2 linked regions of the Massilia sp. METH4 genome follow. The main gene of each other region encodes a partner of the protein of the gene in region 2 in a complex. Links are inferred from orthologs where the notes say so. Each region holds a gene or a part of one and is shown on either strand. Other genes may lie near its edges. The genes, in order: secY and secA.

Region 1 (14,321 bases), 700 kb from region 2 along the record:
GTGCGGAACCGGCGTCACGTCCTGGATCTCGGTGATCTTGATGCCCAGGTTGTTCAGCGCGCGCACAGCCGATTCACGGCCAGGGCCCGGGCCCTTGATGCGCACTTCCAGGTTCTTCACGCCGCATTCCTGCGCCACTTTGCCAGCCGCTTCGGCAGCAACCTGCGCTGCGAACGGGGTCGACTTACGGGAGCCCTTGAAGCCGGCGCCACCGGAAGTTGCCCACGACAGGGCGTTGCCCTGGCGGTCGGTGATCGTGATGATCGTGTTGTTGAAGGAAGCGTGAACGTGAGCGATGCCTTCAGCGACGTTCTTTTTGACTTTCTTGCGAACGCGCGCTGCTGCTGCGCTACTTTGTTGCTTGGCCATAATGGTTTCCTAGATTATTTCTTCAGCGATTGAGCGGCTTTGCGCGGACCTTTGCGGGTACGTGCATTGGTGCGGGTGCGCTGGCCGCGGACCGGCAGGCCCTTGCGGTGGCGCATGCCACGGTAGCAACCCAGGTCCATCAGACGCTTGATGTTCATGGACAGCTCGCGGCGCAGGTCGCCTTCAACAACGAACTTGCCGATCTCATCACGCAGCTTTTCCAGCTCGCTGTCGTCCAGGTCCTTGATCTTCTTGTTGGTAGCAACACCCGTCTGTGCGCAGATGAACTGCGCGCGCGGACGGCCGATACCGTAAATTGCCGTCAGGCCGATCACGGTGTGCTGGTGATTTGGGATGTTAACCCCTGCAATACGTGCCATTCGTTATTCCTCGATTAACCTTGACGCTGTTTGTGACGCGGTTCGACGCAGATAACACGAACGACGCCCTTGCGCTTGATGATCTTGCAGTTGCGGCAGATCCGCTTGACTGAAGCGTTAACTTTCATTTTGCACTCTCTTCTTGAATTCGATACTTAAAATTACTTGGTCCGGAACACAATACGGGCCCGGGAGAGGTCGTACGGCGTCAACTCCACCGTCACCTTGTCACCGGGGAGAATGCGGATATAGTTCATCCGCATTTTACCCGAAATGTGGCCGAGCACCACGTGGCCGTTTTCCAGCTTTACTCGAAACGTTGCATTCGGGAGATTCTCCAGAATCTCGCCCTGCATCTGTATGACGTCGTCTTTTGCCATGGTGACCTTATCGTCTAGACCTTGCCAATTAGCGGGTCGGAACGCCGCCCTTGAAGTTCGCCTTACGCAGCAGCGAATCGTATTGCTGCGACATCACGTAGTTCTGGACCTGGGCCATGAAGTCCATGGTCACGACCACGATGATCAGCAGGGACGTGCCGCCGAAGACGAAGGACACTTTCCACTGGGCTTGCATAAACTCCGGCAACAGGCACACCAGGGTGATGTAGACGGCGCCAGCCAGGGTCAATCGGGTCAGGATCTTGTCGATGTAGCGGGCAGTCTGCTCACCGGGACGAATCCCTGGCACAAAGGCCCCGCTCTTCTTCAAGTTGTCCGCGGTCTCCTTGCTGTTGAACACCAGTGCGGTGTAGAAGAAGCAGAAGAACACGATCGCCACGGCATACAGCAACGCATGGATCGGCTCACCTGGGCTCAGCGATGCAGCCAGGTCTTTCAGGAAGCGCACAACAGGGTTGCTGTTGTCCGCGCCACGTGCGAACCAGTCCACGATGGTGGCCGGGAACAAGATGATCGACGAAGCGAAGATCGGCGGAATCACGCCTGCCATGTTCAGCTTCAGCGGCAGGTGACTGGTCTGCCCACCGTAGATCTTGTTACCGACCTGACGTTTGGCATAGTTCACCAGGATCTTGCGCTGGCCACGTTCCACGAACACCACGACATAGGTCACTGCTGCAACCAGGATCACGATGATGATGGCGGAGATCGCGCTGATCGCGCCGGTCGACACCTGGGTGAACAGACTACCCATGGCGCTCGGCAAACCTGCGGCGATACCGGCAAAGATGATGATGGAGATGCCGTTACCGAGACCGCGCTCGGTAATCTGCTCCCCCAGCCACATCAGGAACATGGTGCCGGTCAGCAGCGTGACCACGGTGGTGAAGCGGAAGGCCATGCCGGGATCGATCACCAGGCCGGGCTGGGCTTCCAGCGCGACGGAGATGCCGAATGCCTGGAACAATGCCAGACCGACGGTGGCGTAACGGGTGTACTGGGTGATCTTGCGACGGCCAGCTTCCCCTTCCTTCTTCAGCGCTTCCATCTGCGGGGACACGATCGACAGCAACTGCATGATGATCGAGGCCGAGATGTAGGGCATGATGCCCAGCGCAAACACCGTGAAGCGCGACAGGGCGCCGCCGGAGAACATGTTGAACATGCCCAGCAGGCCGCCCTCTTGCGACTTGAACAGTGCGGCCAGCTGTACCGGGTCGATCCCCGGCACCGGGACGTGTGCCCCGATGCGGTAGACTACCAGAGCGCCCAGCAAAAACCACAGACGGTTCCAAGGGAAACCGGCTGCGGCACTTTTAGCAAGCTGCGGATTAGTCGCCAATTTTCGCTCCGTTCAAGCTTAAGCGTCTCAGGCTACCGAGCCGCCAGCCGCTTCGATGGCCGCTTTCGCGCCGGCGGTCACTTTCAGGCCCTTGATGGACACTGCCTTGGTGATTTCGCCGGAAGCGATCACACGCACGTCGCGTGCCAGCACGTTCAGCACGCCGGCCTGCTTCAGCACCAGCAGGTCCACTTCGGACACGGCCAGAGCGTTCAGGTCGGACAGGCGAACTTCAGCCTTGAAGGTTGCGTTCAGCGATTTGAAGCCACGCTTCGGCAGACGGCGCTGCAGGGGCATCTGGCCGCCTTCGAAGCCGACCTTGTGGAAGCCGCCCGAACGCGATTTCTGACCCTTGTGACCACGGCCGGCAGTCTTGCCCAGGCCGGAGCCGATACCGCGGCCAACGCGACGCTTGGCGTGTTTCGCGCCTTCGGCTGGTTGAATGGTATTCAATTCCATTGTTTTCTCCAGATCGTGTGCTTAGGACACGACTTTGACGAGGTAGGCGACCTTATTGATCATGCCGCGTACCGATGGCGTGTCCTGCAGCTCGGAAACCGAGTTGACACGGCGCAGACCCAGGCCACGCACGGTGGCGCGGTGGTCTTGGCGGGTGCCGATCAGGCCCTTCACCAGTTTGACTTTGATAGTGCTCATGGTCATTCCTTAAGCCAGGATGTCTTCTACCGACTTGCCGCGTTTCGCAGCGATCTCGGCAGGAGTGCTCATTTTCGACAGGCCGTCCAGGGTGGCGCGCACCAGGTTGTACGGGTTGTTCGAACCGGTGGATTTCGCCACCACGTCCGTCACGCCCATCACCTCGAAGATAGCGCGCATTGCGCCACCGGCGATCACGCCGGTACCAGGCTTGGCCGGGGACATCATGACGCGCGAGGCGCCGTGCTGGCCGGTCACCGAGTGCTGCAGCGTACCGTTCTTCAGGGGAACCTTGATCAGGTTGCGGCGGGCTTCTTCCATTGCCTTCTGCACACCGACCGGGACTTCCTTCGACTTACCCTTGCCCATGCCGATGCGGCCATCGCCGTCACCGACCACGGTCAGCGCCGCGAAGCCCATGATGCGACCACCCTTGACCACTTTGGTCACGCGGTTGATCGCGATCATTTTTTCGCGCATGCCGTCATCCGGCTTGTCGCTTTGCATTTTTGCTTGCATTTTTGCCATGATCGTACCCTTAGAACTTCAGACCGGCTTCACGCGCGGCATCAGCCAGCGCCTTCACACGGCCGTGGTAACGGAAACCGGAGCGGTCGAACGCTACTTCGGTGATACCTGCCTTGATTGCCTTTTCGGCGACGCGCTTACCAACCAGGGCAGCGGCAGCGGCGTTGCCGCCCTTGCCCGACTTGCCGGCCAGTTCGGCGCGAACTTCTGCTTCCACGGTCGACGCCGAAACCAGAACTTTAGCGTCCGGGCTGATCAGGTTCGCGTAAATGTGCAGGTTGGTGCGGTGGACCGACAGGCGGTTCACTTTCAATTGCGCGATCTTGATGCGGGTTTGACGTCCGCGGCGCAGACGAGATTGCTTTTTATCCATCGTCAGCCCCTAATTACTTCTTCTTGGTTTCTTTGATCTTCACCACTTCGTCCACATAGCGGACGCCCTTGCCCTTGTAAGGCTCAGGGGAGCGGTAAGCACGGATTTCGGCGGCCACCTGGCCCACCTGCTGGCGGTCCACACCCTTGATCACGACTTCAGTCGGGGTCGGGGTTGCGACGGTGACACCAGCCGGCATCGTGTGCACGACAGGGTGGGAGAAGCCCAGCGACAGGTTGACCTTGTCGCCTTGTGCCTGGGCCTTGTAGCCCACGCCCACCAGCGACAGCTTCTTCTCGAAGCCCTTCGTCACGCCGGTCACCATGTTGTTGACCAGTGCGCGCAGCGTGCCCGACATCGCGTTGGACTCGCGGCTGTCGTTGATCACGTCGAACGTCAGCGTGCCGTTGTTGTTTTCCACTTTGACCAGGCCGTTCAGGCTCTGGGTCAGGGTGCCCAGCGGGCCCTTGACGGTGATCGCTTGTGCGGAGATGGCGACTTCGGCGCCAGCCGGCACTGCGATCGGCATTTTAGCTACTCGAGACATGTGTTACTCCTTAAGCCACGAAGCAGATGACTTCGCCACCGACGCCGGTAGCGCGCGCTTTGCGGTCGGTCATGACGCCTTGCGGAGTCGACACGATGGCCACGCCCAGGCCGTTCATCACGGTCGGGATTTCATCCTTGCCCTTGTACACGCGCAGGCCCGGACGGGACACGCGCTCGAGGCGCTCGATGACAGGACGGCCGGTGTAGTACTTCAAACCGATTTGCAGTTCCGCTTTGCCTTCGTTGGAGGACACTGCGAAATCTTCGATGTAGCCCTCGTCCTTCAGGACGGCGGCGATCGCCACTTTGACTTTCGACGACGGCATTGCAACGGTGGTCTTCTTCACACCCTGTGCATTGCGGATACGGGTCAGCATATCGGCGATAGGATCGCTCATACTCATTGCTTATTCTCCTATTACCAGCTGGCTTTGGTCATACCCGGGATTTCACCACGCATGGCGAATTCACGGAGCTTGGTGCGGGCCAGACCGAATTTACGGAAGGTGCCACGTGGACGGCCGGTGATGGCGCAGCGGTTACGCTGGCGGGTCGGTGCGGAGTTACGCGGCAGCGCCTGCAGTTTCAGACGGGCTTCGTAACGCTCTTCTTCCGACTTCGACTGGTCGTCGATGATGGCTTTCAGCGAGGCGCGCTTGGCGGCGAACTTCTCCACCAGGTCGGCGCGCTTCTGTTCACGGTTAATCAGTGCGAGTTTTGCCATGATCGTTTAGTTCCTGAACGGGAATTTGAATGCGGCGAGCAGAGCTTTCGCTTCGTCGTCGGTCTTGGCGGTCGTGGTGATCGAGATGTTCATGCCACGCAGCGCGTCGATCTTGTCGTACTCGATTTCCGGGAAGATGATCTGCTCTTTGACGCCGATGTTGTAGTTACCACGGCCATCGAACGAGCGACCGGACACCCCACGGAAGTCACGCACGCGCGGCAGAGCCACGGTGATGAAGCGGTCCAGGAATTCGTACATACGGGCGCCGCGCAGGGTCACCATCGTACCGATCGGGTAGCCTTCGCGGATCTTGAAACCTGCGATTGCCTTGCGTGCCTTCGTGATCACTGGCTTCTGGCCGGCGATCTTCGTCAGGTCGCCCACGGCGTGCTCGATCACTTTCTTGTCGGCCACGGCTTCGGAGAGACCCATGTTCAGGGTGATCTTCGTCAGGCGCGGCACTTCCATTACCGACTTGTAGCCGAATTTCTCGGTCAGCTCGGTAACGACCTTGTCTTTGTACAGTTGTTGCAGACGGGCCATTTTCAATTACCCTTTCACTACTTCGCCGGAGGACTTGAAGACGCGGACTTTTTTACCGTCCACTTCCTTGAAGCCCACGCGATCGGCCTTGCCGGTCGCAGCGTTGAACAGAGCAACGTTGGACACGTGAATCGGCATGGTCTTGTCGACGATGCCACCAGTTACGCCCGTCATCGGGTTCGGCTTGACGGCCTTCTTGGCCACGTTCACGCCTTCCACCACGACGTGCTCAGCGTCTACACGCTGGGTCACTACGCCGCGCTTGCCCTTGTCCTTACCGGTCAGGACGACGACTTCGTCGTTTTTGCGAATCTTATCCATTGCGACTCCTTACAGGACTTCCGGTGCCAGGGACACGATCTTCATGAACTTCTCGGTGCGCAGTTCGCGCGTCACCGGGCCAAAGATACGGGTACCGATCGGTTCCAGCTTGGAGTTCAGCAGAACGGCGGCGTTGCCGTCGAACTTGACCAGGGAACCGTCCTGGCGACGCACACCCTTAGCGGTGCGCACAACCACGGCGTTATAAATTTCACCTTTTTTGACACGGCCGCGCGGCTGTGCCTGTTTAACCGTGACCTTGATCACGTCGCCGATGCCAGCGTAACGGCGCTTGGAACCGCCCAACACCTTGATGCACATGACTTCTTTCGCACCGGTGTTGTCGGCTACCTCGAGCCGGCTTTCAGTTTGAATCATAGTATTCTCTTTCCCAACTTAAGCCGAAGAATCCACACAATGCGGACCTCTCGGTCAGTCTTGGTCCCGCCAGTCATGCTGCTGCATCACTGTTTGGGTGCTTGACCTTCATACAGTACTGACCGCGAAACCGCGTCTGCGGAGAGACACTTAGCGGCGATACATGAACGAAGCCCGCAAGTATTACATACAACCTGCGGGCCTGCAAGAACTAATTGGAAAACGCGCCGGGACGCAACGGTCCCGGCGCGGTCTTCTTCTTAGACGATTTGTGCAGCTTGCACTACACGGGTCACCGTCCACGCCTTCGTCTTCGAGATCGGACGACCTTCCGCGATCTCGACCGTATCGCCGGTCTTGACCTGGTTGGTTTCGTCATGTGCGTGGTATTTCGCCGAACGCACGATGATCTTGCCGTACAGAGGGTGCTTGACGTGACGCTCGATCAGCACGGTAACGGTCTTGTCCATCTTGTCGGACACCACTTTACCGATCAGCGTGCGCTTGAGCGACTGTTTCACTGGTTCGTTCATTTGGCTTCCTTCGTGTTCATTACCGTTTTCACGCGTGCGATGTCGCGGCGGACCTTCTTCAGCTGCGACGTATTGGTCAGCTGTTGCGTGGCGCTTTGCATACGCAGGCCGAACTGTGCCTTCAGCAGGTCGTTCAGCTCTTTCTGCAGAGCTGCCTGGTCTTTGCCGCGGAGTTCAGATGCTTTCATATTTCACTCCAATTATTGGCCGACTTGGCGCACCACGAAGGTGGTAGCCAGCGGCAGTTTGGCAGCAGCCAGGCGGAACGCTTCGCGTGCCAGTTCTTCGGCCACGCCGTCCATTTCGTACAGCACTTTACCCGGCTGGATTTCAGCCACGTAGTACTCCGGGTTACCCTTACCGTTACCCATACGGACTTCAGCCGGCTTGTTCGAAATCGGCTTGTCCGGGAAGACACGGATCCAGATACGGCCGCCACGCTTGATGTGACGGGTCATGGCACGACGAGCAGCCTCGATCTGGCGCGCGGTGATACGACCACGTGCCACGGCCTTCAGACCGAATTCGCCGAACGACACGGCGGTGCCGCGCGTATGCGAAATACCGGTGTTACGGCCTTTCTGCTCTTTACGATATTTCCTGCGAGATGGTTGCAGCATGCTTGTTCTCCTGCTTATTCAGCTGCAGCCGGCTTCGCAGCGCGGCGAGCGGCTGGGGCGCCTGGTTTGGCACCCGGACCTGGACGCGGGCCGCGGCCCGGCTTGCCGTCGTCACGACGCGGACCACGTGGCTTCTTCTCGTCGGCCGGGGTGTCGATGACTGGTGCTTCGCCGGTGGCGGAGCGGTCACCCTTGTACACCCACACCTTGACGCCGATGATGCCGTAGGTGGTCGATGCTTCGGACGTGCCGTAGTCGATGTCCGCCTTCAGGGTATGCAGAGGCACGCGGCCTTCGCGATACCATTCGGTACGGGCGATCTCGATGCCGTTCAGACGGCCGGACGACATGATCTTGATGCCGACGGCGCCCAGGCGCATTGCATTTTGCATTGCGCGCTTCATGGCGCGGCGGAACATGATCCGCTTTTCCAGCTGCTGGGCGATCGAATCGGCGATCAGCTGCGAATCGATTTCCGGCTTGCGGATTTCCTCGATATTGACGTGCACCGGCACGCCCATGATCTTGGTCAGGTCCGACTTCAGCACTTCGATGTCTTCGCCCTTCTTGCCGATTACAACGCCCGGACGGGAGCTGTACACGGTGAAGCGGGCGTTCTTCGCCGGGCGCTCGATGACGATGCGGCCGACGGAGGCGTTCTTCAGCTTCTTCTTCAGGTACGTACGTGCCTTCAGGTCTTCGTTCAGCATTTGAGCGAAGTTGCCGTTGGTTGCGTACCAACGGGAAGCCCAGTTACGGGTTACGGCCAGACGGAAGCCGGTTGGATGAATTTTCTGTCCCATCTTGGCTCCTTAGTTTCCGACCGTCAGGTAGACGTGGCAGGACTGCTTCGAGATACGGTCGCCACGGCCCTTTGCGCGCGCGGTGAAGCGCTTCAGGATCGGGCCCTTTTCGACGTAGATCGTTTTCACGTACAGCTCGTCGATATCGGCACCATCGTTGTGCTCGGCGTTCGCAATGGCGGACTCCAGCACCTTCTTGATGATGGTGGCGCCTTTTTTCGGGCTGAACTGCAGGATGTTCAGCGCGGCGTCAACCTTCTTGCCGCGGATCAGGTCAGCCACCAGGCGACCCTTTTGATCCGACAGGCGCACGCCTTTGAGGATTGCTTTGGTTTCCATTATTTCTTCGCCTTTTTGTCAGCAGCGTGGCCCTTGAACGTACGGGTCAGCGCGAACTCGCCGAGCTTGTGACCGACCATGTTCTCGGACACGTACACGGGCACGTGCACCTTGCCGTTGTGCACGGCAATCGTCAGGCCGATGAAGTCGGGCATGATCGTCGAACGGCGGGACCAGGTTTTGATTGGCTTCTTGTCTTTGGTCGCTTGCGCGGCTTCGACTTTCTTCACCAGGTGGGCGTCGCAGAACGGCCCTTTTTTCAATGAACGGGTCATGATTTATCCTTATTTCTTGCCGCGGCGCGAGACGATCATCGAAGAAGTGCGCTTGTTCGAACGCGTCTTCTTGCCCTTGGTCTGCTGGCCCCATGGCGACACTGGGTGACGACCAGCGGCGGTACGGCCTTCACCACCACCGTGCGGGTGGTCGATCGGGTTCATGACCACACCACGGACGGTCGGACGCACACCGCGCCAACGCATCGCACCGGCTTTACCGATCTTGCGCAGGCTGTGCTCGGCATTGCCGACTTCGCCCACGGTGGCGCGGCACTCGATGTGCACGCGACGCACTTCGCCGGAGCGCAGGCGCACCTGGGCGTAGGTGCCTTCGCGGGCCATCAGCACGACTGCGGCACCGGCGGTACGTGCCATCTGGGCACCTTTACCTGGCAGCATTTCGACGCAGTGGATCACGGTACCAACCGGGATGTTGCGGATCGGCAGGGTGTTGCCGGCCTTGATCGGCGCTTCGGAACCGTTCATCAGCGTATCGCCGACGGACAGGCCTTTCGAAGCGATCACGTACTTGCGCTCGCCGTCGGCGTAGCACAGCAGGGCGATGTGCGCCGTGCGGTTCGGATCGTATTCGATGCGTTCCACTTTCGCAGGGATACCGTCCTTGTTGCGCTTGAAGTCAACGATACGGTAGTGCTGCTTGTGACCACCACCGATATGACGGGTGGTGATGTGGCCGTTGTTGTTACGGCCGGCGGTCTTCGACTTTTTCTCAACCAGGGCGGCGAGCGGACGGCCTTTGTACAGGTCGGCGTTCACCACCTTCACCATGCCGCGACGGCCTGGGGAGGTTGGCTTCATCTTAACGAGTGCCATTATTTAGCCTCCTCGGAGAAATTGATTTCCTGGCCAGGTTTCAGGCACACGAAAGCACGCTTGGTATTGTTGCGGCGACCGATGAAACGGCCCGAACGCTTGACTTTACCTTCGCGGTTCACGGTCTGCACCGATTCCACTTCGACCTTGAACAGCAGTTCAACGGCGGCCTTGATTTCCGGCTTGGTCGCATCCGGTGCAACGCGGAATACGATCTGTTCGTTCTTTTCCGCGACCAGGGTGGCCTTTTCGGAAATGACCGGCGCCAGCAGCACCTTCATCAGGCGCTCTTCGCTAAATTTGACGGCGCTCATGCCAGCAACTCCTCAATCTTGGCCAGTGCCGCTTTGGTAACCAGGACCTTCTTGTAGAAGACCAGCGACATTGGATCTGCGTGACGCGGTTCCACGACCAGCACGTTCGGCAGGTTGCGGGAAGCCAGCAGCAGGTTTTCTTCGATGTTGTCGGTGATGATCAGGACCGAATCCAGACCCATGCCGGTCAGCTTTTGCGACAGCAGCTTGGTCTTCGGGGCTTCGATCGCCAGATCTTCGATCACGACCAGGCGCTCTTCGCGAGCCAGCTGGGACAGGATCGAGCACAGACCTGCGCGGTACATCTTCTTGTTCACTTTGTGGGTGAAGTTCTCGTCAGGCGAGTTCGGGAAGATGCGACCACCGCCACGCCACAGCGGCGAGGACGACATACCAGCACGGGCGCGGCCGGTGCCTTTCTGGCGCCAAGGCTTCTTGGTCGTGTGGTGAACCTGCTCACGGTCCTTCTGCGCGCGGTTGCCGCTACGGGCGTTCGCTGCATAGGCAACCACGATCTGGTGGATCAGGGCTTCGTTGTAATCACGGCCGAAGACGGTGTCTGCAGCAGCAACGTTGGACGCGGCTTGACCTTCAGCGTTCAAGAGCTTGAGTTCCATGAATTAAGCTCCCTTCTTAGCTTTGACTTTAACGGCTGGCGATACGACCACCTGACCGTTTTTCGCGCCGGGTACAGCACCTTTCACCAGCAGCAGCTGACGCTCTGCGTCGATGCGGGCGATTTCCAGGTTCTGGGTCGTGACGGTGACGTCACCCAGGTGACCGGTCATGCGCTTGCCAGGGAACACGCGGCCCGGATCCTGCGCCATACCGATAGAGCCTGGTACGTTGTGCGAACGGGAGTTACCGTGGGTGGCACGGCCGGATGCGAAGTTGTAACGCTTGATGGTACCGGCGTAGCCTTTACCGATCGAGGTGCCCTGCACGTCGATCTTCTGACCGACTTCGAACAGCGAAACGGCGATGGTGTCGCCAGCTTTCAGTTCGGCAGCTTTGGCTGCATCGATACGGAATTCCTTCAGCAGGGTACCGGCTTCGACACCAGCTTTGGCGTAGTGACCCGCGGCGGCTTTGGTCACGCGGGAAGCGCGACGCTGACCGTACACGACCTGAACAGCGGAGTAACCATCCGTTTCAGGAGTTTTGATTTGCGCAATGCGGTTGTTCGACACGTCCAGCACGGTCACAGGGATCGAATCCCCGTCGTCCGTGAAGATGCGCATCATGCCAACCTTGCGACCGAGGAGGCCAAGGCTCATTTTTTCTCCATTCCCGCCTACGATTGGGCAGGGCTAAGTTGAACTACATGCGGTGAATCGCTTCACCACGAAAATGGTATGGACGAAAAAGGACAATTCCATACCGAAGCCGGCTAGTGTACTTTGCTTTGCCTCTTGACGCAACAAGTAAGTACGAGGTATGTCGCTTGTTGTTGCGCCAACAGTAAACAGCGCTGCCACCCCCTCGCGCAGCAAAATGCACATGCCTCGGCTTATAAATTTGCTACACTTGATGGCATTGCAAAATTGCAACTTTTAGCTTGCTAGCGATGCGCGCCCGCCGGCCGATGCCGGCCTTCCATCCTCACGAGGGAACCGCACATGCATACTGTTTCATCGCTATTCCGTCATGTCATCCTGGCCGCGACACTGTGCGCCGCGCCGGCGTTCGCCGACGACACGTTCACGGCACGACTGACCAATTTCGGCTACACGCTGACCGACCTGAATCCGAACGACGCCTATACGCCGACCCCGCTGGACATTACCCGTGGCAACTCGACCGGCTCGCTGTGGCTGGTGAACTTCGATCCAATGACGGAAATCGACCGCGACCTGGCAGCACTGCCAGGCACCGCCATGAGCGACAGCGGCCAGCTCGGCTCTTATGGGGGAGCATGGTCGACCGGCACCGATCTCAGCCAGAGCGTCTCGCTGGCATCGAGCGGCTATGGCATTGGCTGGTCGGAAGCGGACTGGACGATACAGATCACGATGCAACCCAATACAGCCATCACCCTCACCGGCCACCTGACCATGGATTGGACGCAGACCGGCAGCGAGCTGCCCGGTACTTCGAGCGGCCTGAGCAGCGTTTTTAGTGTCGGCGCGCCCGACTGGGGCACTAGCGAACACGTCTATACCTTCGAAAGCCCCGACAGCATCGATACCGACCTGTCCATCACGTATTCCCACCGCGGCAGCGCGCCGCTTGTTGTCTATATCTCATCATCGCTGACCGCCCACAGCTCCGTTTTCGCGCCTGTACCGGAGCCCTCCACGTACGCGATGCTCGTTGCCGGCCTGGCGATCGCCGGCTGGACCGCACGCCGTCGCCAGTCGCGCCGCTAACGCAGCCCCTAGCCCTTCAACTGTGGAGATCCAATGAAACTTCATCAAGCCACGGCCCTGGCGGCCATTCTTTGCTCCCTCACCGGCGCAGCACATGCCGGCAATTTCGCCTTCGGCACTTCGAACCTTGGCTTCCATGTCGTCGACCTCACGCCGGACGATGGCGCCGCCGCCGGCTTCGCGGTGACCGATACCTGGTCAGACCTGAACGCCGGGCTGACCCGGCCGGAAGGTTATCGTAGTTACGAAACGGAAGTACTTGGCCTGCGCGACTTCACCGCCGGGGCAACGATCCGCGGCGCGCACGCGGGAGTTGGCGTGTCCAGCGTGCTGGGCGATACGACCCTCACGTATTCGGAGCCGGTATCGGCGTACACGTTCGCCTGGGTGCGCGGTCTGCAGGAGATCACGCTGACAGTCAAGGCGAACTCGCAACTCGTGATCGACGGTAATACGTTCACGCAGTTGTCGGGCTGGAATCCCGCCTATGAATTCGAGGGCCGGGTCTCGCTCACGCTGCGGCCGGGCCCTTCCGGCACGTGGACGGATCCGGTGAGTGAGCTGGTGCGGCCGGTCGACTATGCGTCCGGTACGGACGCGGTGCAGTCGTTCCAGCTCACGTATGCGAACTCGACGGCCCAGGATGCCACCATCCGCCTGCAGATCCGCGATTACCTGTATTACTCGGCGGACCGTGCCGCATTGGCGCCGGTACCGGAGCCGGCCACGTATGCGCTGCTCGGGGCCGGCCTGCTCGTCGTCGGCGCCGCGGCCCGGCGCCGCCGCGCCGGCCAGCCGGCATAGTCGCGGCGATCCGGTGGCGGCGTGCCGGCCGGATCGCTGGATCCCCCGCCGGCGGAAGAGCAGCCGCCGCCAGCGACGCGATGCGATGAAAGGGACGAGATGCGGCTTTCATGGCCGGGCGACCAGAAGGCGTACTTTGTGCTGGCGGTAACGTGAAAGCCGCGAACTCTACCCTCATCGCCACGCGGCGGTAAGCAGCCGGCACGGTCACTCGTGCCGGGCCTGGCCGCGGCCGATGCGATAATCGGCCCATGGAACACTACATGCTGCTCAAACTGCTGCACGTGCTCAGCTCGACGGTGCTGTTCGGCACCGGCATGGGCATCGCCTTTTTCAAATGGATCACCGACCGCAGCGGCGACGTGCGGGCAATCCGCGTTGTCACGGAGCGCACGGTACTGGCTGACTACGTCTTCACTACGCCCGCCGTGATCGTGCAACCCGTCACGGGCTTCGCCATGATCTGGCTGGCCGGCTATCCGCTGTTTTCTACCTGGGTCGTGTGGTCCGTCGCGCTGTACCTGCTGGCCGGCGTGTGCTGGCTGCCGGTGGTGTGGCTGCAGATCAGGATGCGGGACATCGCCCGCGTGGCGGATGCCGGCGGCACCGCCCTGCCCCCGTTGTACTGGCGCTATCAGCGGCTGTGGTTCCTGCTGGGCATTCCCGCGTTCAGCGCCCTTGTTGTCATTTTCTGGCTGATGCTGAACAAGCCGGCATGAACGGTTGCCTGGCCGGGTGCGTCGGATCGATCGCATGGCGCGGATGAACGCGCTGCATCGGAAGGTCTGCGAGGAAATGCGCCGCCGGCGGCACGGCTTGCCGGCGGCGGCGCGGGGAAATGGGAGCCGCCGTGGGCGGC
Region 2 (16,139 bases):
ACTGCCCCACCTGCGGCAAGAAAGTGGAGTGGAGCGAGAAAAACAAGTACCGCCCCTTCTGTTCCGAACGCTGCAAGCAAATCGACCTGGGCGCCTGGGCCGAGGAAAAATATACGATCCCCGGCAACGTTCCTACCGACCCGCTCGAAGAAGACAAGCAGTAGAGATGCCTGGTGCCAGATGCCTGGTGTCAGACACTTTTTCGCCTGCGAAAAAGTGTCTGACACCGGTTTTCCAATGAGGCACCTCGGGAGAAAACCGGTGTCGCACACGTTTTTCCGCGGTGAGGCCGCGGAAAAACATGTTCGACACCATGCCCCGATAGCCCCTCTCAGCCGGCCAGCAAAGTTGCCTCAAAAATGGGGACAGACCCCATTTTCTGAGAAACGTTTCCTGGAAAATGGGGTACGTCCCCATTTTCCAGGAAACATTTCCAGCAAATCGGAGCGTGTCACCGGTTTTTCAGCAACGGTCGATCCACTGGAGCAAAGGGATCGTGGCAGGCAGTAAAGGTTCCACACCGACTTCTCCCTGCCATGCGAAGGCCTGGCCCTCGAGGCTTTGCGGTTCGCCGCGCCATTCGCGGCTGATGAAGAAGTGCAGCCGCACGTGCGCGTGTTCGTACACGTGCTCCACGCCGCACCACTCTTCGGCGCTGATCACCTCGATGCCCAGCTCTTCCATGAACTCGCGTTGCAGCGCCTGGAAAATGGTCTCGCCCGGGTCCACTTTCCCGCCGGGGAATTCCCAGTAGCCCGCGTACGGCTTGCCCGCCGGGCGCTGGCCCAGCAGCACGTCGCCGTTCGGTTTCATCAGGATGCCGACCGCCACGTCGATCGGCTTCTTTACTTCCGTCATGCCGGAGTTCCGCTCATCTTGCCGGCGTGGTCGCGGGCGAACTGCCATGCCACGCGGCCCGAGCGGGACCCGCGTTGCAGCGCCCAGCGCAGCGCGTCGCCGCGCGCTTCCTCGATCTGCGCCGGCGTGCAGCCGAAGGTGGACAGCCAGTGCGCCACGATGGCCAGGTAATCGTCCTGCTTGAACGGGTAGAACGACAGCCACAGCCCGAAGCGCTCGGACAGCGAAATCTTTTCCTCGACCGTTTCGCCCGGATGCAGGTCGCCATCCTCGTCGTGGCGATAGCTGGTGTTGTCGGACATGCGCTCGGGCAGCAGGTGCCGGCGGTTCGACGTGGCGTAGATGAGCACATTGTCCGACTGCGCGGTGACGGAACCGTCCAGCGCCACTTTCAGTGCCTTGTAGCCGCTCTCGCCCTCCTCGAACGACAGGTCGTCGCAGAACACCACGAAGCGCTCGGGGCGGCCCGCCACCAGGTCGATGATGTCGGGCAGGTCGGCGAGATCGGCCTTGTCCACCTCGATCAGCCGCAGCCCACGGTCGGCGAAGCCGTTCAGGCAAGCCTTGATCAGCGACGATTTTCCCGTGCCGCGCGCGCCCGTCAGCAGCACGTTGTTGGCCGGGCGGCCTTCCACGAACTGCCGCGTGTTCTGCTCGATCGCGGCCTTCTGGTTCGCCACGTTATGCAAATCGTCCAGCGTGATCTTCGATGCGTGAGCGACCGGTTGCAGCCAACCGGCGCTGTAGCCACCGAAGCCGCCGCCGCGCTTGCGCCAGCGGAAAGCGAATGCCGCGTTCCAGTCCGGCGCCGGCACGGCCGGCGGCAGCAATGCTTCCACGCGGGCCAGCACGCTTTCGGCCCGCTGCAGGAATTCTTCCAGGCCCGCCATCAGGAACGATAATCCGCGTTGATCGACACGTAGTCGTGCGACAGGTCGCAGGTATACACGGTGGCGGCAGCATCGCCGCGCGCCAGCTTTACGCGCACCGTGATCTCGCTCTGCTTCATCACGCGCTGGCCGTCTTCTTCCTTGTAGTCCGGGTTGCGCCCGCCGTCCTTGGCCACCCACACGTCGTCCAGCCACAGGTTGATCTTCGATACGTCCAGGTCGTCCACGCCGGCGTAGCCGATGGCGGCCAGGATGCGGCCCAGGTTCGGGTCGGAGGCGAAGAACGCCGTCTTCACCAGCGGCGAGTGGCCGATCGAGTAGGCGATCTTGCGGCACTCCTCCGTGGAATTGCCCTCTTCCACCGTGATGGTGATGAACTTCGTGGCGCCCTCGCCGTCACGGATGATGGCCTGGGCCAGGAACACGGACAGTTCCGTAACGGCAGCCGCCAGCTCGCGGTATTCCGGCGAGTCCACCGAGTTCACTTCCAGCGTGCCCGCGCCGGTGGCGACCAGCATGAACGAGTCGTTGGTCGAGGTGTCGCCATCGATCGTGATGCAGTTGAACGACTTGTCGGCCGCTTCCTTCACCAGCACGTCCAGCACCGGCTGGGCCACCTTGGCATCGAATGCCAGGTAGCCCAGCATCGTGGCCATGTTCGGCTTGATCATGCCGGCGCCCTTGCTGATGCCGGTCAGCGTGACCGTGTGGCCGGCAATGGTGACGGTGCGCGAGCCTGCCTTCGGCTGCGTATCGGTCGTCATGATCGCTTCGGCCGCGTTGAACCAGTTGTCGGCCTTCAGGTTCTGTACGGCGGCGGGCAGGCCGGCCTTGATCTTCGCGACCGGCAGCGGTTCAAGGATCACGCCGGTGGAGAACGGCAGCACCTGCTGGGCGTCGATGCCGAGTTCGGCCGCCAGCGCCTCGCAAGTGGCGCGGGCGTTGGCCATGCCGGCCTCGCCGGTACCGGCATTGGCATTGCCCGTGTTGACGAGCAGCGCGCGAATCGGCTTGCCGCCGGCCTTCACGGCGGTGAGGTTTTCCTTGGAGATTTGCACGGGTGCCGCGCAGAAACGGTTCAGCGTGAACACGCCGGACACCGTGGCCCCCTCGGCCAGCTTCATCACCAGCACATCCTTGCGGTTCGGTTTCTTGATCCCGGCTTGGGCGTAGCCGATTTCGATACCGGCGACGGGTTTCAGGTCAGCGGCGACAGGAATGGGGGAATTGACGGCCATGTGTTGTTCTCGTGCGGGTTGATGAAATCACTATTGTAATCCCTGTCGCAACAAGGCATCGCCCGGGGCGAAAACCTTTTGCGCACTGGCAAACATGTCTTTCTCGCACAAAAAATGTCCCGGTCGTTCACAAAAAGCGACAGTAACTTTCATGTTTAGTATCTTTCGGGAAATAAAACTTGTTCCTGATCGGCAATATCCCATAAGGTAGACACCGCATGCACATGCCGTGCGTCAACCGCTCCCCCACCTTCGCAGCGGTCCGCGGCCTGCACCCCTACACAACATTCGGATTGGATTCCTCGAGCATGAAAATGAAACTGTCAGCAGCAACCGTGCTGGGCGCCCTGTGCCTGATGCAGGCAAGCGCCGCCAATGCCGTCACGATCGGTGACGGCAACCTCAACATCACCGGCTTCGGCACCCTGGCCGCCGCCAAGAGCAACACGGAAGACGCGCGCTTCACCCGCGCCAACCAGCGCGAAGGCACGGCCGGCACGAGCACGATCGGCCTCGACTCGAACCTGGGCCTGCAGGCAACCTATACGTTCTCGGACAAGCTCTCCGCCACTACGCAGATCCTGTCGCGCAAGTCGACCGGCGACAGCTTCACGACCGAACTGGCATGGGCATTCGTCAAGTACAAGGTCAGCGATGAAGTGGCAGTGCGCGTCGGCCGCGTGGCGGTACCCGGCTTCCTGATCTCCGACTACCAGAACGTCGGCTACGCGAATACGATGATGCGCCCGCCGGTGGAAATGTACGGCCAGATGATCATCGATAACGTCGACGGCCTGGACGTGAACTGGCAGCACAGCTTCGGCGACACCAACGTGACGGCACAAGCGTTCGGCGGCATCTCGCGCGGCAAGTCCTACGTGTCGGCAGACCGTTCGGACCCGCGCTACCAGGCACCCTCCGCCGGCTTCGCGATCGCTGCCGAGCATGGCCCTGTCACCGTGCGCTTCGCCCACATGCAGGGCAAGCTGAAGGCCACCGACGTCAAGCCGATCAACACGCTGACCAAGACGCTGACCACGGTGGGCTTCGGCCAGCTGGCCAACGACATCACGATCGCCGACTACAAGCGCGTTGCGTTCACCTCGGTGGGCCTGCTGGCCGACTGGAACAATATCGTGGTGCAGTCCGAATTCGGCATGCGCCGCGCCAAGGAGCCGGTCTACCTGGCTGACGGCAATGCCTGGTACACGATGGTGGGCTACCGCTTCGGCAAGGTGCTGCCGTACTTCGCCCACGCCAAGTATGACGGCAAGGGTTCGAACGTTTCCGCGCCGGCCACCCTGGCACGCATCCCGACGCTGAATGCCACCGTGAAGAACATCCTCGCCCCGAGCAGCCAGTCGTCCGACCTGATCGGCGTGCGCTGGGACTTCGCCAAGTCCGCCGCGCTGAAGGTGCAGGTCGACCGCGTGAAGCCGGGTGCCAAGAACGGCTACCTGTCCGACGTGACCCCGGCCGGCGTCGGCAAGAAAGTCACCGTCATCGCCGCAGGCGTGGACTTCGTGTTCTAAGGAGCGACCATGAAAAAAGTACTGTCTTCCCTGATCTTCGCCGCCTTCGCGACGGCAACCGCCTCGGCATCGGCCGAGATCGTGGTGATCGTCAGCGCCAAGAACCCGGCCACGCGCATGTTCTCCGAACAGGCGGCCCAGTTCTTCCTCGGCAAATCGACGATGTTCACGCCGATCGACCAGGCCGACGGCTCGGCGATCCGCAACGACTTCTACAAGAAGGTGGCGGACAAGGACGCGGCCCAGGTGAAAGCGATCTGGTCGAAGCTGGTCTTCACCGGCAAGGCCCAGGCACCGAAGGAATTCAAGACGAGCGCCGAGGTGAAGAAAGCCGTTGCGGACGATCCGAAGGCCATCAGCTACATCGACAAGTCGGCCGTGGACGATACCGTCAAGGTTATCCTGACGCTGCAGTAAGCTGCTTTACGCGGCAACGCGAAGCCCGGCCAGGTGCCGGGCTTTTTATTGCCTGGAAAATGGGGACGTACCCCATTTTCCAGGCAATATTTCATAGTATCAAGAGTTGGGTCAGGACGTGCCGCGCCGGTCAATCGATGGCAAGCGACTCGAAGAACCGGCCTTTGCGGGCCATCGATTTTGCCTCGCTCTTCCTGGAAGTGACTATGCCGAGCATGAAGGTCCCGCCGGGTATTCGCACCAGCATCGAGTGAAAGATCATGCCACCCGGCTGCACGCTTCGCGTGTAAACAGCCGGCCTTCCCTTGAAATCCAGTTTCTCGCAATCGGGCCTCGCGATGGTTTCGTCGAAGGTGCCGAACATCGATGCGTTCGTACCGAACGGCTCGAAGACGGCCATGAATGTCGAACCCAGGCTATCGGCCGAGCGCAACATCGCACCTCGCGCTCCGGCACCGCCTTCGGTGGCGCTGACGTAGGGACCTGGCATGTCGACCGAAAATCCGCCATCGATGGAATGGGCACGATGCCAGCCGTCGCCGAGCGGCTTTTCGCCGGTCGATCCGGTGATTTCCAACTGCTTGGGCTGTGGCAACTGCGGCAGCGGCGATTCGACCGGTTCGACAAAGAAAATACGCCGTGCCGGCGATACCGCGTGCCAGGAACCATAGAAACGCAGCCGCTTTCCTTCCACCTTGCCGCCTTGCGCCAGCTTGACGACGGAGGGATGCGGGCAACTGTCCAGTGGCAGCGTAGCCGTCCTGTAAAGCTTGGCCGGAACCTTTTCGCTCACGAGCGCGGTGTTCTCGACAACGAAGAGGGGTTCGCGGTTGCCGGACATGAGTGCCACCACGCGCACATCCGCCTCGATGATCCAGTCTGCCTTTTGCGCCGCCGTTGGCGCATCGGTTACCTGCCCTATGCAGCCCTTGGACGCAGCAGCAGTACTGCCCGCACTGCAAGCCAGCAGCAGCGCGAGGATGCTTATTTGATTGAACATGACGATCGGTAGTAAGAAAAAAAACCGGGGCAGCGCCCCGGTTCTTCATCAAGCCAGCTTGCCGTGGCAAGCCTTGTACTTTTTGCCGCTGCCGCATGGGCACGGATCGTTGCGGCCGACCTTCGGCCCGATCTGCACCGTCGCTTCCGGCATGCCGGCCGGCTGGGCGGTCGGTGCCAGCAGTTCTTCCGGCGCCGCGTTCGGGTTGAAGTCGGCGTGCTGGTAGTGGACGTTCTCCACGTGCGTGGCGGCCAGCGCGGCTTCGGCCGCTTCGACTTCCTCGCGCGACTGGATGCGCACCGTCATCACCTGGCGCACCACCTCGTTCTTGATCAGGTCCAGCATCTGGGCGAACAGTTCGAACGCCTCGCGCTTGTATTCCTGCTTCGGGTTCTTCTGCGCGTAGCCGCGCAGGTGAATGCCCTGGCGCAGGTGATCCAGCGCGGCCAGGTGTTCGCGCCAGTGGCTGTCCACGCTTTGCAGCATCACGCTGCGCTCGAAGCCGCCGAACGCTTCCTTGCCGACGATGGCGATCTTGGCGTTGTATTGCTCGTCCGCCGCGGCGAGCACGCGCTCGACCAGGTCTTCGTCGGTGAGGTTCGATTCCTTCTCCAGCATCTCCGTCAGCGGCAGGTTGATCTGCCACTCGGCGGCCAGCGTGGCCTGCAGGGCCGGCACATCCCACTGCTCTTCGACGGATTCCTGCGGCACGTACTGGCGCACCAGCTCGGTGAACACGCCGTGGCGCAGGTTCTGGATCATTTCCGAAATCTCGGTCGCTTCCAGCAGCTCGTTACGCTGCTGGTAGATCACCTTGCGCTGGTCGTTGGCCACGTCGTCGTATTCGAGCAGCTGCTTGCGGATGTCGAAGTTGCGGGCCTCGACCTTGCGCTGCGCCGATTCGATCGAGCGGGTGACGATGCCCGCCTCGATCGGCTCGCCTTCCGGCATCTTCAGGCGGTCCATGATCGCGCGCACGCGGTCGCCGGCGAAGATGCGCAGCAGCGGATCGTCCAGCGACAGGTAGAAGCGCGAGGAGCCCGGGTCGCCCTGGCGGCCGGAACGGCCACGCAGCTGGTTGTCCACCCGGCGCGATTCATGGCGCTCGGTGCCGATGATGTGCAGGCCGCCGGCCGCCACCACCTGCTCGTGCAGCGCCTGCCAGCCGTCGCGCAGTTTCTGCGCCTGGGCCGCCTTTTCCGCGTCGGAGAGGTTCGGGTCCGCCTCCACGAACTGGATCTGCTTCTCGACATTGCCGCCCAGGACGATATCGGTACCACGGCCCGCCATGTTGGTGGCGATCGTGATCGCCTTCGGCGATCCCGCCTGGGCGATGATTTCCGCTTCGCGGGCGTGCTGTTTCGCGTTCAGCACGTTGTGCGGCAGCTTGGCCTTGTCGAGGATCGATGCCAGCAGCTCGGAGTTCTCGATCGACGTGGTACCCACCAGCACCGGCTGGCCGCGCTCGTAGCAGTCGCGGATGTCGGTCACCATCGCCTGGTATTTTTCCTGCGCCGACTTGTATACCTGGTCCTGGCGGTCCTTGCGCTGGGACGGGCGGTTCGGCGGGATCACCACGGTCTCGAGGCCGTAGATTTCCTGGAATTCGAATGCTTCCGTATCGGCGGTACCGGTCATGCCGGCCAGCTTGCCGTACATGCGGAAGTAGTTCTGGAACGTGATCGAGGCCAGCGTCTGGTTCTCGTTCTGGATCTTCACGCCTTCCTTCGCTTCCACGGCCTGGTGCAGGCCGTCGGACCAGCGGCGGCCCGTCATCATGCGGCCCGTGAATTCGTCGACGATCACCACTTCGCCGTTCTGCACCACGTAGTGCTGGTCCTTGTGGTACAGCGCGTGCGCGCGCAGCGCGGCATACAGGTGGTGCACCAGCGTGATGTTGGCGGAGTCGTACAGCGAGGCGCCTTCCGGCAGCAGGCCCATCTTCGTGAGGATGGCCTCGGCCTTTTCATGGCCGGCTTCCGTCAGCAGCACCTGGTGCGACTTCTCGTCCTTCGTGTAGTCGCCCGGCACTTCGACCTTGCCCTTGCCGTCCGGCTTGTCCTCGCCGATCTGCAGCGTCAGCAGCTTGGGCACTTCATTGATCTTGTGGTACAGGTCCGTATGGTTCTCGGCCTGGCCGGAAATGATGAGCGGGGTGCGCGCTTCGTCGATCAGGATCGAGTCCACTTCGTCGACGATCGCGTAGTTCAGGCCGCGCTGCACGCGATCGCGGATATCGAACACCATGTTGTCGCGCAGGTAGTCGAAGCCGAACTCGTTGTTGGTGCCGTAAGTGATGTCGGCCGCGTAGGCCTGCTGCTTGATCGAATGCTCCATCTGCCCCAGGTTGACGCCCGTGGTCAGGCCCAGCCAGCGGTACAGCTTGCCCATCGTCTCGGCGTCGCGCTGGGCCAGGTAATCGTTGACGGTCACGATGTGCACGCCCTTGCCGGACAGCGCGTTCAGGTAGGCCGGCAAGGTTGCCGTCAGCGTCTTGCCCTCGCCGGTGCGCATCTCGGCGATTTTCCCGTAATGCAGCACCATGCCGCCAAGCAGCTGCACGTCGAAATGGCGCATCTTGAAGACGCGCTTCGAGGCTTCGCGGCACACCGCGAAGGCTTCGACCAGCAGATCGTCCAACGCCTCGCCGTTCGCGACGCGTTCCTTGAAGGCGGGCGTTTTCGCCTGCAATTCGGCGTCCGAGAGCTTTTCGTACTCGGGTTCGAGAGCGTTGATCGCTTTGACGGTTTTTTGGTATTGCTTGAGCAGCCGTTGGTTACGGCTGCCGAAAATCGCGGTCAGTAAGGACATGCTTGAATTCTTGAATAAACGCCGTTAAAAAAAGCTCGCTTCGCGACCTCGCCCAAAGCCTATGGCAAAAGACCATGATTTTAGCACGGGGGTACATTGGGATGGCCGCGGGTAAGACAATAGCCGGAAGGGAAATATTAACATTTGGCAGCATTCTGCCTCGCGCCGCACCTCCGGCAATGCTGCGCGCAAGGCGCGGCTATGCTATGTTTCGCGCATGCGATCCAACTCCTTCGACTACACTCGCCAGAGCCGGACGGCCGTCGAAGCCACCGACTTCCTGCGCCGTCATGACCGCCTCGCGGCGCTGTTGCCGGCCGTGCAACGCATGGCGAGGCTGCAACAGGATTGCGCCAAGGTTTTACCGACAGCCTTCAAGTTTTGCGACATCATTTCCTTCGAGGCCGGCCAACTCGTGCTGTCGACACCGAACGCATCGGTCGCCGCCAAGCTTAAACAGCAATTGCCAAAACTGCAAGAAGCACTCGCCCAAAAAGGGTGGCAGATCGACAACATCCGCCTGAAGGTGCAGATGATGAAGGCGATGTCCACGCCGCCCGTCGAGCGGCGCCAGCTGGTCATTCCCGACGTGGGCGTGGAATCTTTCGCCCAGCTGTCCGAAACACTCGAACAGACCAAGCAGAATGCGCCGCTGATCGCGGCGCTGAAGAACCTCGTGGCGCACCGCCGCTAGGGCAGCGCCGATTCATGCAAGGCAGCGCCGATTCATGCAAGGCAGCGCCGATTCATTTGCCGTGGATGCGAGTAGTCCACCAAACGCTGGCACGTTTTCGCCGGCTAGGCATCGCCGCCGCGAACAGATCGGCGCTTCCTGAACCATTACGCGGTTCCGATCAGAGCCGCCCCTCCTCCAGCAAGGCACGGGTGCGCTTCAATGTCGACAGCAACGCCGTGCGGTAGCCGCCGTCGCTATCCATCCAGGCCTGTTCGGCCTGCTCCTCGGACCCGCCCGGCGCCTTGCCGCGCAAGCCAAGGTAGCAGTAGAAGCGCAGGTGCAGCTCCCCCGCCTCATTCTCGAACAATTCATTGACGATCACGCCTTCGCGCGGGCCGGCGACCTGGAAGAACGATACCTTGCGTTCCGGTTCGAAGCTGATGATTTCGCGCAGTGCATCGCCGGCGATGGTGGCGTCGCGCACGATGTGCGTGGCGCTTTCCTCCACCACGTCGCATTGCGCGCACAGGCCCGGCGGCAGGAACAGCCGGGCGTCGCGCGCCTTCATCACGAGGCCGGCCCAGGCCTGGGCGCGGGTCAATGGAACTTCTCCCGCCGGGTTCACCGGCACGGTTGCGGTCGAATAGATCATGGCATGCTCCTTTCAGGCCGCGGCGGTTGCCGCGAATTCACGGTAGGTGGTCAGCTCGCGGCCCAGCAGCCCGGTAAGGCGCTCCACGTCGCCCGGCTCGGGAAGCATGCCGTCGCCCTGGAAGCGCTCGCTCATCAGGCGCATGTCGTAGGCCATCCAGCCCGGCATCACGTAGCGCAGGTTGTGTTCGAAGGGGCCGGTGTCATCGCCGCCGTAGGCCACCGGCCGCCCCAGCACTTCCGACCAGATGGCGGCCACCTGCGTGCCGGCCAGCGTGTCGGGGCCGACGAGATTGATGCGCTCGAGCGGCAGTGGGCCGGCGGCCAGCTCGCGGCGCAGCAGCTCGATGGCGGCGATTTCACCGATGTCGCGTGCCGCGATCATCGCCAGCCCACGGCTGCCGATCGGCATCGGGTACACGCCGTGTTCGAGGATCGTCGCCCTGATCGCGGCATCGTTATCCATGAAATAGGCGGGCCGCAGGATCGTGGCGGAAAAACCCATTCGCTCGATCATGCGCTCCACGCCGTACTTGCCGGCGAAGTGCGGCACGTTCACGTACAGGTCGCTGTGGATCACGGACAGGTAGACAACGCGTTCGACGCCCGCCTCGCGCGCCACGTTCAGCGCTACCAGCGCCTGGGTGAATTCGTCCGGCACGACGGCATTGAGCAGGAACAGCGTGGACACGCCGTCGAAGGCGCGGCGCAGCGCGTCGACATCGAGCAGGTCGCCCTGCGCGATGTCCACCCCTGCGGGGAAAGCGGCCTTGGCGGGGTCGCGGACGAGCGCGCGCACGTCGGCGTGGCGCTGGACGAGTTGTTTGACGACGTGGCGGCCGATGGTGCCGGTGGCACCGGTAACGAGGATGGTCATGTTGGATACTCCGTAGTGGTTGGAAGACAGGACCATGGTAGATGTCCCATCGTCGACCCGATAGACGGTATATTTAGACTCACCGTCTCACTAATGGAACACTTATGGATATCCTGGCTTTGATCGATTTCAACCTCGTGGCCCGGCACGGCGGGTTCGGCCGCGCGGCGCGGGCCAGTGGCCGGCCGAAAGCAACCCTGTCGCGCCGCGTGGCGGAACTGGAAGCGAACCTGGGCTTGCGCCTTTTCGAGCGGGGCGCGCGGCTGCCCAAGCTCACGCAGGAAGGCCGGGCGCTGCACGAGCGCACGGCGGCGCTGCTGACCGAGATCGATGAAACGGCGGCGGCGCTCGCCTCCGGCGGCGAACGGCCGCGCGGCCGGCTGCGCATCAGCGCCCCGCTGCTGTTCTCTCAGACGGCGATGGGCAAGCTGGCGGCAGGCTTCGCGCTGAGGCATCCGGAAGTGCGGCTCGAGGTGACGACGGAAGACCGGCCGGTGGACATGGTCGAGGAAGGCTACGACCTGGTGATCCGGGTAAATCCAGCGCCCGACGCGGGGCTGGTGGGCCGCATCTTCCTGCGCGACCGCATGGTCATCGTGGCCGGCCCGGCGCAGGCGCGGCCCATGGATGGTACCCCGGTGCCGGCCGTGGTGCGCGGACCGGGCGGCGGGCCCGAGACCTGGCCGATGAAGGAGGCAGCGCCGCTCACGGCGGTGCCGGTGCTGTCGCTATCGACGCTGGTGATGGTGCGCGACGCCGTGCGGGCGGGCGCCGGCGCGGCGCGGCTGCCGGTGTCGCTGGTCGGCCATGACCTGGCTGCCGGCAGGCTGGTGCAATGGGGCGAGGTGGGGGGGCCGGAGATCGCGCTGTGGGCGCTGTATCCGTCGCGCAGGTTGTTGAGCGCGCGCGTGTTGGCCTTCCTCGACTACCTTCGCGAAGCGTTTCCGAACGGGACGCCGGACGAACTGGCGGCCCACCTGAACGCCTGAAACGTCAGTTGTACGCCCACTCCTGCTCGAGCTGGCGCGCATAGGATGGCGGCGCCTCTTCGAGGGAGTCGTAGGTGACGTATTCGTACGCGTCGGGATTGGCCTGCAATTCGCGCAGCAGCTTGTTGTTCAGCGCATGGCCGGACTTGTGCGCCTCGTACGCGCAGATCAGCGGGTGGCCGATCACGTACAGGTCGCCGATCGCATCGAGGATCTTGTGGCGCACGAATTCGTCATCGTAGCGCAGGCCGTCGGGATTCAGGATGCGGTATTCGTCCATCACGATCGCGTTTTCCAGCGAGCCGCCGCGCGCCAGGCCGATCCCGCGCAGCATCTCGACGTCCTGCATGAAGCCGAACGTGCGCGCGCGCGCCACGGCCTGGATATACGACTGGCTGCCGAAATCGATCTGCGCGCGCTGCGCGGTACCGTCCACCGCGGGGTGGTTGAATTCGATGAAGAAGTCCAGCTTGAAACCGTTGTGCGGTACCAGCCGCGCCCACTTCTCGTTGGCGCCCTGCCCTTCGCGCACCTCGATCTGCTTCTTGATGCGGATAAATTTCTTCGGCGCGTTCTGCTCTTCGAGGCCGGCCTGCTGCAGCAGGAAGACGAACGACGACGCCGAACCGTCCATGATCGGGATTTCCTCGGCCGTCACGTCGATATACAGGTTGTCGATGCCCAAACCAGCGCAGGCGGACATCAGGTGCTCGATCGTCGACACGCGTGCGCCGTCGCGGATCATCACGGTGGCCATGCGGGTATCGCCGATTTCCAGAGGGCCGACGGGGAAGACGACCGGCGGCTTCAGGTCGACGCGCGAAAAAATGATGCCCGTGTCGGGCGGGGCCGGGCGCAGGGTCAGTTCGACCTTGGTGCCGGAGTGCACGCCGACACCCGTGGTGCGGACTTGTTCTTTGATGGTACGTTGTTTCAGCATTTCACGATTATATCGGCTTTCCCGGGCCCGCGTTCCCTCTGCAAAAAGGGATAAAACCAAGACAACATGCGGGTTTCAGGGGTGTTCCGCCTCGCTGTGCACCGCCTCGCGGCGCACCAGGTAGATGCCGCTGCCGATGATGATCGCAGCCCCTACCAGGGTCCACTGGTCGGGCAGCGTATTCCACAGCACCCAGTCGATCGCCACGCCCCAGGCCAGCGCCGTGTATTCGAACGGCGCCACGATCGAAGCCTTGCCCATGCTGAACGCCTTGGTGATCGCCAGCTGGCCGAGGAAGCCGGAGAAGGCCAGCGTGACGATCACGCCCCAGTCGTCCCAGCGCAGCGGCACCCACCCCGGCCACGCCAGCGGCAGCGCGCCCCCGCCGATCATCACGAGCATCCAGAACATGATCTGCTCGCTCGAGTCGGTGCGCGACAGGATGCGGCTCGCGATGGCGGACACTGCATAGCAGGCGGCCGAGCCAAGGATCGCCAGGCCTGCAACGGAAATGAAGCTGGTGCCCTCGGGCCGCAGCACGACCAGCACGCCGACGAGGCCCACGCCGATCGCCAGCCACTGCATGCCGTCGACCTTCTCCTTCAGGATGAATACCGACAGCGCCGTGATCAGCGCGGGAGCGATGAAGAACACCGAGTAGGTTTCCGCCAGCGGCAGCGACTTCAAGCCGTAGGCGAACAAGGTCAGCATGCCGATGCCCAGCGCCCCGCGCAGCAGGTGCAGCGGCCAGCTCACCTTGAAGATGCCGCGAAAGGCGCCGCGGTACGCGACGTAGGCGCAGACCAGCGGCATCGATGAAAAGGCGCGCAATACCGTCACCTGCATGGCCGGGTAATGGGCCGAGAGCAGCTTCATGGCGGTATCCATGATGGAAAACATCGCCACGGCGATGACCATCGCGTAAATGCTGTGCAGGTTTTCCTTGGCTGGCTGTTTCAAGGCGGGCTCTTGTCTGCGGTATTGTCGGGCGCATATTGTATCCGCCTCGCCAGCGTTGAACCGTGCGCGTGAACGGCGGGGTATGATATTCGAATGACCACGCCCGCCGCCAAATCCAAATCCCCTCCCCTCTTCGAAGTGCATGATTCGCCCATCCACGGCAAGGGCGTTTTTGCCCGCCGGAAGATCGCGGCCGGTACCCGCATCATCGAGTACACCGGCGAAATCGTCGACTGGGATGAAACCTGCCGCCGCACCGCCGCGAAGGGCGGGCCGATCAACCATACATTCTTTTTCACGCTGAACAACGGCTTGCTGATCGACGGCGGTGCCGGCGGCAACGAGTCGCGCTTCATCAACCATTCGTGCGACCCGAACTGCGAAGCGATCGAGGAAGACGACCGCGTGTACATCCACGCGTCGCGCGATATCGATAAAGGCGAGGAATTGCGCTACAACTATGGCCTCATCTACGACGAGCGCCATACCCCTGCCGTGAAAAAAGCCTTTGCCTGCCACTGCGGCGCGCCTGAATGCACGGGCATCATGCTGGCGCCCAAGAAGCGCAGCCGCGCGAAGAAATCCGCGGCGTAGGCGTTTTGCGGAAACAACCAAAAACGGCCCGGCGGGGGATAGCCCGCAGGGCCAAAAAACCGGCGCTGTTGCGCCGGTCCCCTTGGCCTGATGGGGCTTGCGGTCAGAACTTGTAGTTCACGCCGAACAGTACGGTGCGGCCATACTTCGCGTATTCCAGCTGGCGATCCTTGCGGTTCGCATAGGTTTCATACGCGGCATTGTTCAGGTTATTCACCTGCAGCAGCACACCGAGACCCTTGAAGCGGCCCTCGTTGAAGGTGTAACCCACCTGCGCGTCGAACGTGGGCGCATCGTGCACGAAGCGCAGCTGGCGATCGCCGGCGAAATTGCCGATCTCGCCCACATAGTCGGAGCGGCGCCGGCCGCTGACGCGCGTCGAGAAGCCCGCCTTTTCATAATAGAGCGTGACGTTCGAGACATTGCGGGACAAGCCCGGCAGCTGGATCTTGCCGATCGCGGAATTGACTTCCTTGATGTCGATGCCGCTTTCCGTCCAGGACGAGCTGGCCAGCACGCCGAAGCCATCCAGCGCCGGCGTCAGCAGCTCCAGCGGCACCGACACGGTCAGCTCGACACCCTTCAGGATACCGCCATCGCCGTTGTACGACGTGGTGTACTGCCCGAAGTTGGAAATGGCGTTGGTGCCGGGCGTGAACTCCGAAAAGTCGCGCGTTTCCGAGAAGGTGTAGATGTACGTGTCCAGCTTCTTGTAGAAACCGGCCAGTGCCACATAGCCCTTCTTGTCGAAGTACTTTTCATAGGAAATATCGAATGCCTTGGCGCGCCATGGATCGAGCTTGCTGTTGCCGCCGCTGCCGTTCGGCAGCCGGGTACCGCTGGCCACGCTGAAGTTGAAGCCCGCGTTGAGCTGGTCCACGCGCGGGCGGGCGATCTGCTTCGCCAGCGAGAGGCGCAGGGTCTGGCTGTCGTCCAGGCCAATGGCGAGGTTCATGCTCGGCAGCACGTCGGTGTACTTCTTGCCGCTTTCGATCGGGTGGGCGACGCCTGCCGCGTCGGCATACAGCGATTCCGACGACTGGTCGGTGCGGATGACCTGCACGCCGATATTGCCGCGCACGGAATAGCCTTTGATGTCGCTGTCGATATTGGCGCGGGCGAAGGCCGTGGTGATCTTCTCGGTGACGTCCCACGCCCGGCTGATCGTGCCGGCATTGTTCGCCAGGCTGTAGTTGATCGGGTCGAAGTATTTGGCGATCACGGCTGGCACATTCCACGACGGCACAATGCCCGCGCCGGCGAACCCAAGGTCGACCGGGGCATACAGCAGATCGCTGGAGATCGTCGGCGTTCCCTTGGCGAACAGCTGGCCTTCGGGCTGGCGCTTGGTCTTGGTGCGGTCGCTGTAGTTGACGCCGACATCGAAGCCGCCCAGGTAGTTCTCCAGCGCTGCCGGTGCCGGCAGGGTTGCGGCAACCTTCAGGCTCGCCAGCCGGTCCTTCAGGTGCGGCGAATAGGTCTTGCCATAGCCATAGATCGAATTGCCCGTATGCAGGATGGCCGGGTTGCTGTAGTCGAGCTGGCCGGACAGATGTGCGAACTGCCCGGTGCGCCACCCCACCGTCATCAGCGGATCGTTGAACGCGCCACCGTCGGCGGTCTGCAGTTGCAGGTTGTTCTCCAGGTACGTCTCGTCGCGCCTGGCCTGCGAATAGTTGGCGTCCACGACCAGCGACCAGTCGCCG

The links.
Region 1: the proteins of secA (region 2) and secY are in contact, whole or in part, in a crystal structure (PDB 3DIN), measured with the Thermotoga maritima proteins. The link is inferred for Massilia sp. METH4 from one-to-one orthologs. Residues at the interface, in WP_004082002.1 of Thermotoga maritima: Glu261, Ala262, Arg263, Lys300, Ala301, Arg302, Thr303, Ile304, Ile305, Leu323, Tyr324, Asp325, Pro326, Val329, Ser330, Tyr333, Ile336, Lys340, Phe345, Val349, Glu363, Phe364, Tyr374, Ser375, Gly376, Gly377, Glu393, Ile395, Thr482, Ser483; in WP_004081795.1 of Thermotoga maritima: Glu108, Gly109, Glu110, Glu111, Ala236, Glu237, Arg238, Arg239, Ile240, Thr241, Ile242, Gln243, Tyr244, Ala245, Arg246, Arg247, Val248, Thr249, Gly250, Arg251, Arg252, Val253, Tyr254, Gly256, Ala257, Ser258, Thr259, Tyr260, Leu261, Pro262.

What each region holds. Positions count from the first base shown.
Region 1 is NZ_CP146614.1:2,222,520-2,236,840, reverse strand. The notes cover bases 326-3,182. They hold secY (preprotein translocase subunit SecY), read right to left. Parts: upstream 2,493-3,182; coding sequence 1,158-2,492; downstream 326-1,157. Other genes in these bases: rpsE (30S ribosomal protein S5), read right to left, coding at 3,159-3,182; rpmD (50S ribosomal protein L30), read right to left, coding at 2,973-3,155; rplO (50S ribosomal protein L15), read right to left, coding at 2,520-2,951; infA (translation initiation factor IF-1), read right to left, coding at 911-1,129; rpmJ (50S ribosomal protein L36), read right to left, coding at 764-877. Also shown: more of rpsK, read right to left, coding at 1-325; more of rpsE, read right to left, coding at 3,183-3,677; rplR (50S ribosomal protein L18), read right to left, coding at 3,688-4,050; rplF (50S ribosomal protein L6), read right to left, coding at 4,064-4,597; rpsH (30S ribosomal protein S8), read right to left, coding at 4,608-5,003; rpsN (30S ribosomal protein S14), read right to left, coding at 5,018-5,323; rplE (50S ribosomal protein L5), read right to left, coding at 5,330-5,869; rplX (50S ribosomal protein L24), read right to left, coding at 5,876-6,190; rplN (50S ribosomal protein L14), read right to left, coding at 6,200-6,568; rpsQ (30S ribosomal protein S17), read right to left, coding at 6,829-7,101; rpmC (50S ribosomal protein L29), read right to left, coding at 7,098-7,289; rplP (50S ribosomal protein L16), read right to left, coding at 7,302-7,721; rpsC (30S ribosomal protein S3), read right to left, coding at 7,736-8,524; rplV (50S ribosomal protein L22), read right to left, coding at 8,534-8,866; rpsS (30S ribosomal protein S19), read right to left, coding at 8,863-9,138; rplB (50S ribosomal protein L2), read right to left, coding at 9,148-9,975; and 6 more genes. UniProt on the Escherichia coli protein: The central subunit of the protein translocation channel SecYEG. Consists of two halves formed by TMs 1-5 and 6-10.
Region 2 is NZ_CP146614.1:2,924,606-2,940,744, reverse strand. The notes cover bases 5,784-9,124. They hold secA (preprotein translocase subunit SecA), read right to left. Parts: upstream 8,747-9,124; coding sequence 5,984-8,746; downstream 5,784-5,983. Other genes in these bases: V6Z91_RS13020 (DciA family protein), read left to right, coding at 8,964-9,124; V6Z91_RS13030 (hypothetical protein), read right to left, coding at 5,784-5,935. Outside these bases: DNA gyrase inhibitor YacG, read left to right, coding at 1-164; 8-oxo-dGTP diphosphatase MutT, read right to left, coding at 463-858; V6Z91_RS13050 (ATP-binding protein), read right to left, coding at 855-1,748; bifunctional glutamate N-acetyltransferase/amino-acid acetyltransferase ArgJ, read right to left, coding at 1,748-2,986; V6Z91_RS13040 (hypothetical protein), read left to right, coding at 3,301-4,518; V6Z91_RS13035 (hypothetical protein), read left to right, coding at 4,528-4,935; more of V6Z91_RS13030, read right to left, coding at 5,066-5,783; more of V6Z91_RS13020, read left to right, coding at 9,125-9,440; V6Z91_RS13015 (AtaL-like protein), read right to left, coding at 9,601-10,074; V6Z91_RS13010 (NmrA/HSCARG family protein), read right to left, coding at 10,087-10,950; V6Z91_RS13005 (LysR substrate-binding domain-containing protein), read left to right, coding at 11,055-11,939; lpxC (UDP-3-O-acyl-N-acetylglucosamine deacetylase), read right to left, coding at 11,944-12,879; V6Z91_RS12995 (DMT family transporter), read right to left, coding at 12,955-13,797; V6Z91_RS12990 (SET domain-containing protein), read left to right, coding at 13,933-14,433; V6Z91_RS12985 (TonB-dependent receptor), read right to left, coding at 14,537-16,139. UniProt on the Escherichia coli protein: Required for protein export, interacts with the SecYEG preprotein conducting channel.